Regions from separate parts of the Mesorhizobium sp. 113-3-9 genome, predicted to be linked through region 3. Evidence: predicted binding sites of a transcription regulator. Region 3 holds the regulator's gene; each other region holds the start of a gene.

Region 1 (3,274 bases), 2.7 Mb from region 3:
GAAATCCGGCCACAGCGACTGCGCCTTGTCGAGCGTTTGGGCATCCTCGGAGGGGTGCTGCACCGAAAGGAACAGTGTCGTGCCATCCGGGGTGAAGCAAGGACCGGTCGCTTCCGCGCCATGCGGGCAGGTGAACAAAAGCTTCGGCAGGCCGCGTGCCGCGCCTTCCGTGTCGACGCCATAGACACCGTCCGGCAGGTCGAAATCGTTGGCGCCGTCGGTCGCCACCCAGAGACGCCCGGCGGGGTCGAAGGTGATGTTGTCGGGGCAGACGAACCAGCCATTGTCCGACGTGTCGGGATGGAAGGTTGCGCCGACCTTGGTGTCCTTTGGGTTGCCGCAGAGCACGAACAGGTCCCAGGCGTATTTGTCTGATGTGTGGTCGGCCTCGGCGCCACGGCCACCGGGCGGGATCAGCTCGACGATATGACCCCAGAGGTTTTCGGGCCGCGTGTTGGCCGGATTGATCTTGGATTCGTCCCGTTTCTTGTTCTTGGTCATGACGGCGTAGACGCGACCGGTGACCGGGTTGGTCTCGATGTCCTCCGGCCGGTCCATCGGGGTCGCGCCGAGCGCGTCCGCCGCCAGCCGTGTCTTCAACAGCACCTCGGCCTGATCGGCGAAGCCGTTCTCGGCGGTGAGTTTGCCCTGGCCATGAACCAGCGGCAGCCATGTCAGCGAGCCATCGGCGTCGTAACGGGCGACCGAGAGCACGCCATCGTCCAGAAGGCCGTTGCCGGAAGCCGGATTCGCCTTGTCGTAAGCCTTGTTCGAGACGTAGCGGTACATGTATTCGAAATAGTCGTCGTCGCCCATGTAGACGACGATGCGGCCGTCCTTGTTGAGGACGACCGTGGAGGCCTCATGCGACATGCGGCCAAGCGCCGTGCGCTTCACCGGCTTCGATTGGGGATCATAAGGGTCGATCTCGACCACCCAGTCGAAGCGGTTCGGCTCGTTCGGTTCCTTGTCGATGTTGAAGCGGTCATGGAAACGGCCACGGCCATAGATATCGGAGCCATCAAAGCCATAGCGGTCGAGAATGTCCGCGGTCGGTGCCTTTTTCGGGTCGCCGCCGAACAGGTCGGAAACGCCTTCCTCGCAGGTCAGCACGGTGCCCCATGGGGTAAAGCCGCCGCTGCAATTGTAGCTGGTGCCGAGCACCTTCGTGCCGGTCGCGTCGGCGGACGTCCTGAGCAGCGCGTGGCCGGCTGCCGGCCCGGAAACGGTCATCTCGGTGTTGGCCGTGATGCGGCGATTGAGCGGGCTGTCCTCGACGGTCTGCCACTTGCCGTCCTTGAACATGACCTCGACGATCGAGTGGCCCATCGCCGCCAGGCCGAGATCGACCTGCTCCTTGCTCATCGTCTTGCCGGCGTCGTCCTCGGTCATGCCGGGAAACATGACGTTGGGCGAGATGTATTCGTTGTTGACGCAAAGCAGGCCGTGATCGGAGTTCACCGAGCCCTTGGGCAACGGCAGGAAGGCGATGTAATCGCAATTGTAGCCGAAGCGCTTTTCCTGTTCGGCGGCCGCGACCATGTTGCCGTCGAAATCCGGCAGACCGGCGACAAGTGGATCGCCCCAGCGTGCGACGATTGTCGTTTCATAGCCTTCGGCGGCGGCATGGGTCTTGTCATAGACCCGCTTCAGTTCGGGAAAGCCCAGTGTGGAAAGCGCGGCGGCATGTGTCTCGCCGGCGAACAAGGAGCCGACAAAGCCGCCGCCGGCGATCAACGCGCCGGAAGCGAGGCTGCCTTTGAGGAGCGTGCGGCGCGAGACGCGCTCGGCGATGATTTCGCGAATGACAGGGGAGGACGAAAACGGGAAGTTGGCCATGTGTCTGCCTCTCGATGTGGATGGGTGACGGCGCACCGCTGCCTATCCAGCTTCGGCAACATCCAGATGACATGAGAGGGCGGGCTTGCAGCAGAAGGGCAGGCAGCCCGCACGGAAGCGGCACCCGCCAAGGCAGGGCCTACGGATTGCCTCCCTTGGTGCAGGTCGACGCGGTGAAGGCGCCATCGGGCTGCTTCATGATGATGTCGAAGGAGGGCGGGCTCTGGCCGTCCAGCGTTGCCTGGGTCAGCGACAGCGAGTTGCCGCCCGCCGTATAGCCGCCGAGCGGTCCCAGCCAGGAGATCACGCCGTTTGCATCCATCTGGTAGTTGTAGCCCTGCTGGGCGGCCCCGAAGGTGACCGGACCAGTGTAGACATTGCCCTTGATGGTGATGTCGCCGAGGTTAATGAACATGCCGAGCAGGTAGACCTCGCAGTGATAGGTGCCATCGGGCATCTTGCCGTCGCTGAAGTCGGCTCGTGCGATCCCGGTCGCTGCCGCCAGAAGCACCATGCCGATGAGAATGCGATAAATCAGGGATGCCATGACGTTGCTCGGTTGAGACGCGAGCTTGCCCCATTTTTGCGCCGTACCGCAACATTTGTCGTCCGTGCCCCATGTGTGGCGATCAAAATCTAGGCATTTGGCCAAATTGGGCGAAAATTAGGCAGATGCCTTGTGCGTTGCGCAAATTTCCCTCAACCAATTTTTAACCGGCTCTCCTTTGTTTGTTCCGCCTAATATAATAACAGTCTGATAATATTTGCCTATTTGCCGTTTTTCGGCATCCGCACAGCGGTTGGCATGGGGGTTGCATTGCATTGGTGCGGTGCAATCAACCAGCTTGGGAGTCTTCCGTATGAGGGGTAATTTCTCGACAATAACAAAAATGTTCTCGGCAAGCGTGGTCGCCGCTGGCCTGTTGATTTCAGCTCCCGCCAAGGCGGCGGACGACACGATCAAGGTCGGCATTCTCCATTCGCTGTCGGGAACCATGGCGATTTCGGAGACGACGCTGAAGGATGCCATGCTGATGCTCATCGACGAGCAGAACGCCAAGGGCGGCCTGCTCGGCAAGAAGCTTGAAGCCGTTGTCGTCGATCCGGCGTCCAACTGGCCGCTATTCGCCGAGAAGGCACGCGAGCTGATTTCGAAGGACAAGGTCGCGGCGGTGTTCGGCTGCTGGACCTCGGTGTCGCGCAAATCGGTGCTGCCGGTGTTCTCCGAACTCGACAACATCCTGTTCTATCCCGTCCAGTATGAGGGCGAGGAGAGCGAGCGCAACGTGTTTTATACCGGTGCCGCGCCGAACCAGCAGGCCATTCCGGCGGTCGACTACCTGATGAGCGAGGATGGCGGCTCGGTGAAGCGCTGGGTGCTGGAAGGCACCGACTACGTCTATCCGCGCACCACCAACAAGATACTCGAGGCCTA
Region 2 (3,274 bases), 380 kb from region 3:
CGCATGCCGTGCGGCGCGCCCGCGCCGATCCCGGTGCCCGCACGCTGGTTATTGGCGCCGGCCCGATCGGGCTCGGCACCGCCATCTTCGCCCGCATCGCCGAGCTTGATGTGACCCTGCTCGACATGAGCAGCGAAAGGCTCGCCTTCGCCGCAACCGAACTCGGCTTCAAGACCCTCGATGGCTCGCGCGGCGCGGTGCCCGATCTGGTCAGGGAAGCGACATCAGGCGAAGGCTTCGACATGGTCTTCGACGCCACCGGCAACACCCAATCAGTGCAGTCGGCCTTCGCCCATGTCGCCCACGGCGGCACGCTGGTGCTGGTCAGCGTCGTCAAGGACGACATCGTCTTTTCCGACCCTGAATTTCACAAGCGTGAAATGACGCTGATCGGCAGCCGCAACGCTTTGCGCGCCGACTTCGATCATGTCGCTGCCTCGATCCGCAACGGTGCCGTGCCATTGGCCAAGCTCGTCACACACCGCACCACACTAGACGGCACGCCGCGCGACCTCGCCCGCTGGGCGCATGAGAAATCCGGCCTGATCAAGGCTGTGATCGAGGTGGTGTCGTAATACGGCAAGTGGTGAACTCGGCCCGAATTGAGGGCGCGCAGCACAGTCGACCCCCACTCCGTCTCGGCTCCGCCGAGCCACCTCTCCCCCGATCGACGGGGTAGAGGAAGGGCACTGACCTATTGCAGCCACCGCTCCTCCAGCGATGCTCCCTTCCTTTCCCCTCCGGAGGGGGGAAAGGTGGCGCTGCGAAGCAGCGACGGATTGGGGGAAGCCGAAACGAGCAGCCGCCGACAGTTAGGCACGACCGGGCTGGTCACGGTCTCGTAAAAGGCCGGCATTCCCTACAGCGCCGACAGCTTCAACTCCACCCTCTCGGCCGGAAACCGCGATTCCGAAAACTGGATCGGCTGGCCATCCGGCGTGACGTTGACGGCCACAGTGACCAGAACGATAGCGCCCGGCTGCAGGTCCAGGTCGGCAAGATCGGCGGCATCGGCATGGCGCGCCGACAGCACGGTCGATTGCCGGAGATAATCGTCTATCCCGAAACGAGCCAGAGAGGCCGTGACAGACCCGGTCTCGGCCATCGCCTTGTCGATCCCGGTGAAGCGTCTGGCATCGAACCAGCCGGCAGCACGCGACACAGGCCGTCCGTCGGCTTCACCGCGTGTCTCGAGCCTGATCACCTCGGCACCCCTGGCCAACCCAAGGCCCTCGGCGACACGCTGACTTGCGGGCTCGATCGATGAAGCGAGCAACACGATATGCCGTTCCGATGTCTGCCCTTGCAGGCCTGTTGAAAAGCGTGTCCGCGCGCCGATCGGATAGGACAGCCGTTTGCGCGACAAGACGAAGGTGCCGCGCCCCTGCTCGGCCCGCAGCACCCCTTCCTGCACGAGCGCCGATATGGCGCTGCGCACCGTGTGACGGTTGACGCCATAGCGCTCGGCGAGCGCCACCTCCGGCGGCAGCGCGGCATTCTCGGCGAAATCCCCGATGGCGATCGCCTGCAGGATCCTGTCGGCGATCTGGCGCCACAGCGAGACGCCGCTGCGCCGTTCGATACTGTCGGCTTCCTGTCGTCCGGTCATGAATTTGCCCCCGCCTTCCATCGGCTGTCATCCACGCGTCATGGACTCGCGTTAGGTAATATGTATAATTTGTATAGTTGTCTATATCAATAGACAAATTTGGCAAAGAGGAATTCTGCTGATGCGAGGACAGGAAGCCCGCGACCAGGCCGAACGCAAGGCCGCCATGGCGACTTTGGCGCAGTCGAGCGGCGACGACATCGTCCGGCTCTGGAACGAGGCTGGCCTGCCTTCGCAAGCCGAACTGCTGCGTGGTCCCGAGACCGGGCTGGTGACGCTGCGCGGTCGTATCGGCGGCGGCGGCGCGCCATTCAATGTCGGCGAGGCGACCGTCACCCGCGCCACCGTCCGGTTGCCGTCCGGTCAGGTCGGCCATTGCTACGCGCTTGGTCGCGACAAGCAGAAGGCAAAGCTGGCGGCAATAGCCGACGCGCTGTGGCAGGACCCTGCCAGCCGCGCCGAAGTCGAGACCAGGCTGATCGCGCCTCTGAGGTCGGCGCTTGCCGCCGCCAACGAAAAACGCCGCGCGGAGACGGCGGCAACGAAGGTGGATTTCTTCACCATGGTTCGCGGAGAAGACTGATGGATATCGCAGCACAATCGATCGAGGGCGGCTTCGCCGATCCGGTCTTCAATGCCCAGACCGTGTTCCGCGCAATCATGGACGCGATGGCGCGGCCAGGCAGTGTGCAGCCTTTGCCTGCCCTGGCCCGTCCGCCAGCACCGCTCTCGGCAACGTCAGGCGCGGTGGCGCTGGCGCTGTGCGACAACGACACGCCGCTCTGGCTCGACCCGGCCCTGCACACCTCCTCCGCGATCGGCTCCTGGCTTGGTTTCCACACCGGCGCGCCGCTGGCCAACACGCCGGCCGACGCGCATTTCGCGTTTGTCGCAACACCGGCCGAGATGATGGCGCTCGACGGTTTTGCGCAAGGCACGCAGGATTATCCCGACAGATCGACCACGCTGATCCTCCAGGTCAGCGACCTCGTGTCAGGTGCGCCGCTCTTGCTTGAAGGCCCCGGCATCGAAACCAGCGCCGTGATCGCGCCGGCGCAGATGCCGCGTCATTTCATCGAGCAGTGGAAGCAGAACAACAAGCGCTTTCCGCGCGGTGTCGACGTCATCCTCGCCACATCGCAAGGCATAGCCTGCCTTCCGCGCACGACACGTATCAAGACGATGGAGGCGTAAGATGTATGTCGCGGTAAAAGGCGGCGAGGCCGCAATCGCCAATGCCCACAGCCTTCTCGCCGACCGCCGGCGCGGCGACCGTTCGGTGCCCGCGCTGCGCCTCGACCAGATCGTCGAGCAGTTGTCGCTCGGCGTCGATCGGGTGATGAGCGAAGGCTCGCTCTATGATCGTGAACTGGCGGCACTCGCCATCGTCCAGGCGCGCGGCGACATGATCGAGGCGATCTTCCTGGTGCGCGCCTATCGCACCACGCTGCCGCGTTTCGGCTATTCCAGACCGATCGACACCGGCGCCATGCGGGTCGAACGGCGTGTGTCGGCAACCTACAAGGACTTGCCCGGCGGCCAGTTGCTTGGCCCGACCTTCGACTACACCCACCGGCTGCTCGATCCCGAGCTTGCCGCCGGCGCCGATGTCGCCGAACCGTTGCAGCGCGAGACTGAAGCGCAGGCCATGCCGCGCGTCTCGGC
Region 3 (3,274 bases):
GATCTCTTCGGACCTGATCGGCGAAGGCATCCTGGTCGAGGGCAAGCCGAGCGAGGCCGGTGCGCTCAAACGCGGCAGGCCACAGGTCGGCCTCGGCCTCAACCCGGAGGCCGCGGCCATCATGACTGTGGTGCTGTCGCTGAATTTCCTGTCCGTCGCCGTCATCGACTATGCCGGCCAGGTGATATCGGAGGAACAGCGCCGGCTGGACACGCTGACCATGTCGCGCGAGGCGCTGATCGGTGAATGCGTCGCCATTGTACGGCGCCGCCTCGAGGATCCCGATATCGACGTGCGCAGCGTCGCCCGCATCGCACTGGCGATCCAGGGGATCACCGACACCGAGGCCAGGGCCATGCTGTGGTCGCCGATCACGCCGCAGACCGACATCGCCTTCGCCGACATACTGGAAGCCGAGTTCGGCATCCCGGCCACCATGGAGAACGACTGCAACATGATGGCGGTGGCGCTGCGCTGGCGCGACCCCGAACGCTACCGCGACGACTTCATCGCCATCCTTTTGTCGCACGGCATCGGCATGGGCCTGGTGCTGAAGGGCGAGCTGTTCACCGGCACCCATTCGTCGGGCGGCGAGTTCGGCCACATGATCCATCGGCCAGGCGGCGCGCTCTGCCGCTGCGGGCGGCGCGGCTGCGTCGAGGCCTATGCCGGCAACTACGCCATCTGGCGCAATGCCAGGCAGCTTGGCGAGGACACCGAACCGGTCGCCGACGTCAGCGACGCGCAGATGCGGGCATTGGCGACGACGGCACGGGAACGGGCCGGGCCCGAGCGCGAAGCCTATCGCAAGGCCGGCGAAGCACTGGGTTATGGCCTCGGCAGCCTGTTCGCGCTGATCGATCCCGCCCCCGTGGCCATGGTCGGCGTCAGCGCCGCCGCCTTCGACCTGATCGAGCCGGCATTGCGCGAGGCGATCGCCCAGACCGCCGGCGGCCAGCACTCGAAATCGATTTCGTTCGACACCGAACCGAACGAGTTGCCCCTGATCCGCGAGGGCTGCGCCATGCGCGCACTGACCTTCGTCGATCAGGAGATCTTCGCGCCGGGCGTGCAGGCAAGAGGCAGTGCCGGGAAGAGCGTTGCCTGAGCTGGCATTCGTCGTTGATGCCGTAGACCCTCGCTTACTTGGAGATTGGCCGTCGTCATCCGTGGGCGGAGCAGGAGCGAAGCTCCGTCGCGGAGACCCTGGGATCCATTCCGTGACCTATGCCACGCAGTGCAGCGGAGCAGGATTTGCGCCGTGGCAACGCTTTGAGGTCGCGGCATGGATCCTTGGGCTGCAGAGCAGCTCCAGGGGTCCGCGCCGCGTCGCTGCGCTCCTTTGCTCGCCCAAGGATACGAAGCCATGAGCGTCTCAGCCAATTGTCAATGCGTGTGACCCGGGAGTGGACACATTCAACCGATCAACGCTTCCGCCTCAAGGCTCTAATCTTCCCTGATCGCGTAGCCTGCCCCACGGATGGTGCGGATGACGTCGGGCATGCGGCCATTGTTGACCGCCTTGCGCAGGCGGCCGACATGCACGTCCACGGTGCGCTCGTCGATATAGATCGTCTCACCCCAGACATTGTCGAGCAGTTGGCTGCGCGAGAAGACGCGGCCGGGATGGCGCATCATGAATTCCAGAAGGCGGAATTCGGTCGGCCCGAGCCGGATCTCGCTCTTCTTGCGGTAGACCCGGTGCGATTCACGGTCGAGCACGATGTCGCCGACCTTGAGCACGCTGGACAGCACTTCCGGCTTGGCGCGGCGCAGCAGCGCCTTGACGCGGGCCATGAATTCCGGCGTCGAGAACGGCTTGACCAGATAGTCGTCGGCACCGGTCGAAAGGCCGCGCACGCGGTCGCTTTCTTCACCCCGCGCGGTAAGCATGATGATCGGCAGCCGTTCGGTCTCGGGCCGCATTCTTAGCCGGCGACAGAGTTCGATGCCGGACACCGCCGGTACCATCCAGTCGAGCACCAGGAGATCGGGCACGTTCTCCTGCAGCCGGATTTCGGCTTCATCGCCGCGGGTTACCACCTCGACCTGATAACCTTCCGATTCCAGATTGTAGCGGAGGAGCACGCCGAGCGGCTCCTCGTCCTCCACCACCATGATGCGTGGTGCGATCATTGACTGGTCACCTCTAAAGCAATCCCAGGAAAAAATATGTAGCGGTTTTCCATCCTGAATTGCGTGAAACAAAGAGATAGAGCGGTTCGGCGTTTCCGCGAAACGCTGAACCGCTCCAACGCTCAAGCCGCCGGCGCCGACATCGCCGTCTCGTCCTGTTTGGGGCGGTTGGCGGGCAGTTGCGTGCCGGTCAGGACATAGTACGCGTTCTCGGCGATGTTGGTCACATGGTCGCCGATGCGTTCGAGATTCTTGGCGCAGAACAACAGATGCGTGCAAGCGGTGATGTTGCGCGGATCCTCCATCATGTAGGTCAGCAGTTCGCGGAACACCGAGGTGTACTTGACGTCGATGCGTTCGTCGTCGGCGCGCAGCTTCGCAAGCGCGGCGGCGTCGCGCGCCGCATACTCCTCGATCACGCCCTGCACCTGGATCAGCACCAGCTGCGCCATGGCGTCGATGGAATGCGACAGGTCGCGCGGCGTTGCGTTGAGACCGACGGTGCCGACGCGCTTGGCGATGTTCTTGGCAAGGTCGCCAATGCGTTCGAGGTCGCCGGCCATGCGGATCGACCCGACGACATGGCGCAGATCGTCGGCCATCGGCTGGCGCTTGGCGATCAGCGTGATGGCGCGATCGTCGAGTTCGCGCTGGCGCGCATCCATGATGGCGTCGTCGGAGACTACGCGCTGTGCCAGCGCGTTGTCGGAATTCAGCAGCGCCTTGGTGGCGCCGCCGACCATCGAACCGGCGAGATCGCCCATGTCGCTGATCAGCCTGCTGATCTGTCCGAGATCCTCGTCGAAGGCTGCGACTGTATGTTCGGCCATGATCCTGGTCCTCGTATGCGTGCGATCAGCCGAAGCGGCCGGTGATGTAGTCTTGCGTGCGCTTCTCGCGAGGCGACGTGAAGATCTTCTCGGTGCGGTCGAATTCGACCAGTTCGCCAAGATACATGAAGGCGGTCTGCTTCGAGACGCGCGCCGCCTGCTGCATGTTGTGGGTGACGATGACGATCGTGTAGTCGGCCTGCAGCTCGTCGATCAGTTCCTCGATCTTGGCGGTCGACAGCGGATCAAGCGCGGAGGCCGGCTCGTCGAGCAGGATGACCTCCGGCTTCACCGCCACCGTGCGGGCG

Evidence for each region. Region 3 encodes PhoB, which activates phosphate uptake and scavenging genes when phosphate is short. Its sites were predicted from a motif close to TGTCATNNANCTGTCAT; they were not measured.
Region 1: a site for PhoB is predicted at 1,895-1,911, ahead of MesoLj_RS21115 (PhoX family protein). Genes of this name have one in related genera too.
Region 2: a site for PhoB is predicted at 1,635-1,651, ahead of phnF (phosphonate metabolism transcriptional regulator PhnF). Genes of this name have one in related genera too.

Annotation. Positions count from the first base shown of each region.
Region 1 is NZ_AP023246.1:4,364,457-4,367,730, forward strand. Features, by position in the region: gene MesoLj_RS21115 (PhoX family protein) at 1-1,839, opposite strand, end outside; gene MesoLj_RS21120 (hypothetical protein) at 1,979-2,386, opposite strand; gene urtA (urea ABC transporter substrate-binding protein) at 2,730-3,274, shown strand, end outside.
Region 2 is NZ_AP023246.1:2,025,031-2,028,304, reverse strand. Features, by position in the region: gene MesoLj_RS09825 (zinc-binding alcohol dehydrogenase family protein) at 1-575, shown strand, start outside; gene phnF (phosphonate metabolism transcriptional regulator PhnF) at 860-1,609, opposite strand; gene phnG (phosphonate C-P lyase system protein PhnG) at 1,731-2,192, shown strand; gene phnH (phosphonate C-P lyase system protein PhnH) at 2,192-2,803, shown strand; gene MesoLj_RS09805 (carbon-phosphorus lyase complex subunit PhnI) at 2,805-3,274, shown strand, end outside.
Region 3 is NZ_AP023246.1:1,642,316-1,645,589, reverse strand. Features, by position in the region: gene MesoLj_RS07980 (ROK family transcriptional regulator) at 1-1,108, shown strand, start outside; gene phoB (phosphate regulon transcriptional regulator PhoB) at 1,447-2,136, opposite strand; gene phoU (phosphate signaling complex protein PhoU) at 2,259-2,966, opposite strand; gene pstB (phosphate ABC transporter ATP-binding protein PstB) at 2,992-3,274, opposite strand, start outside.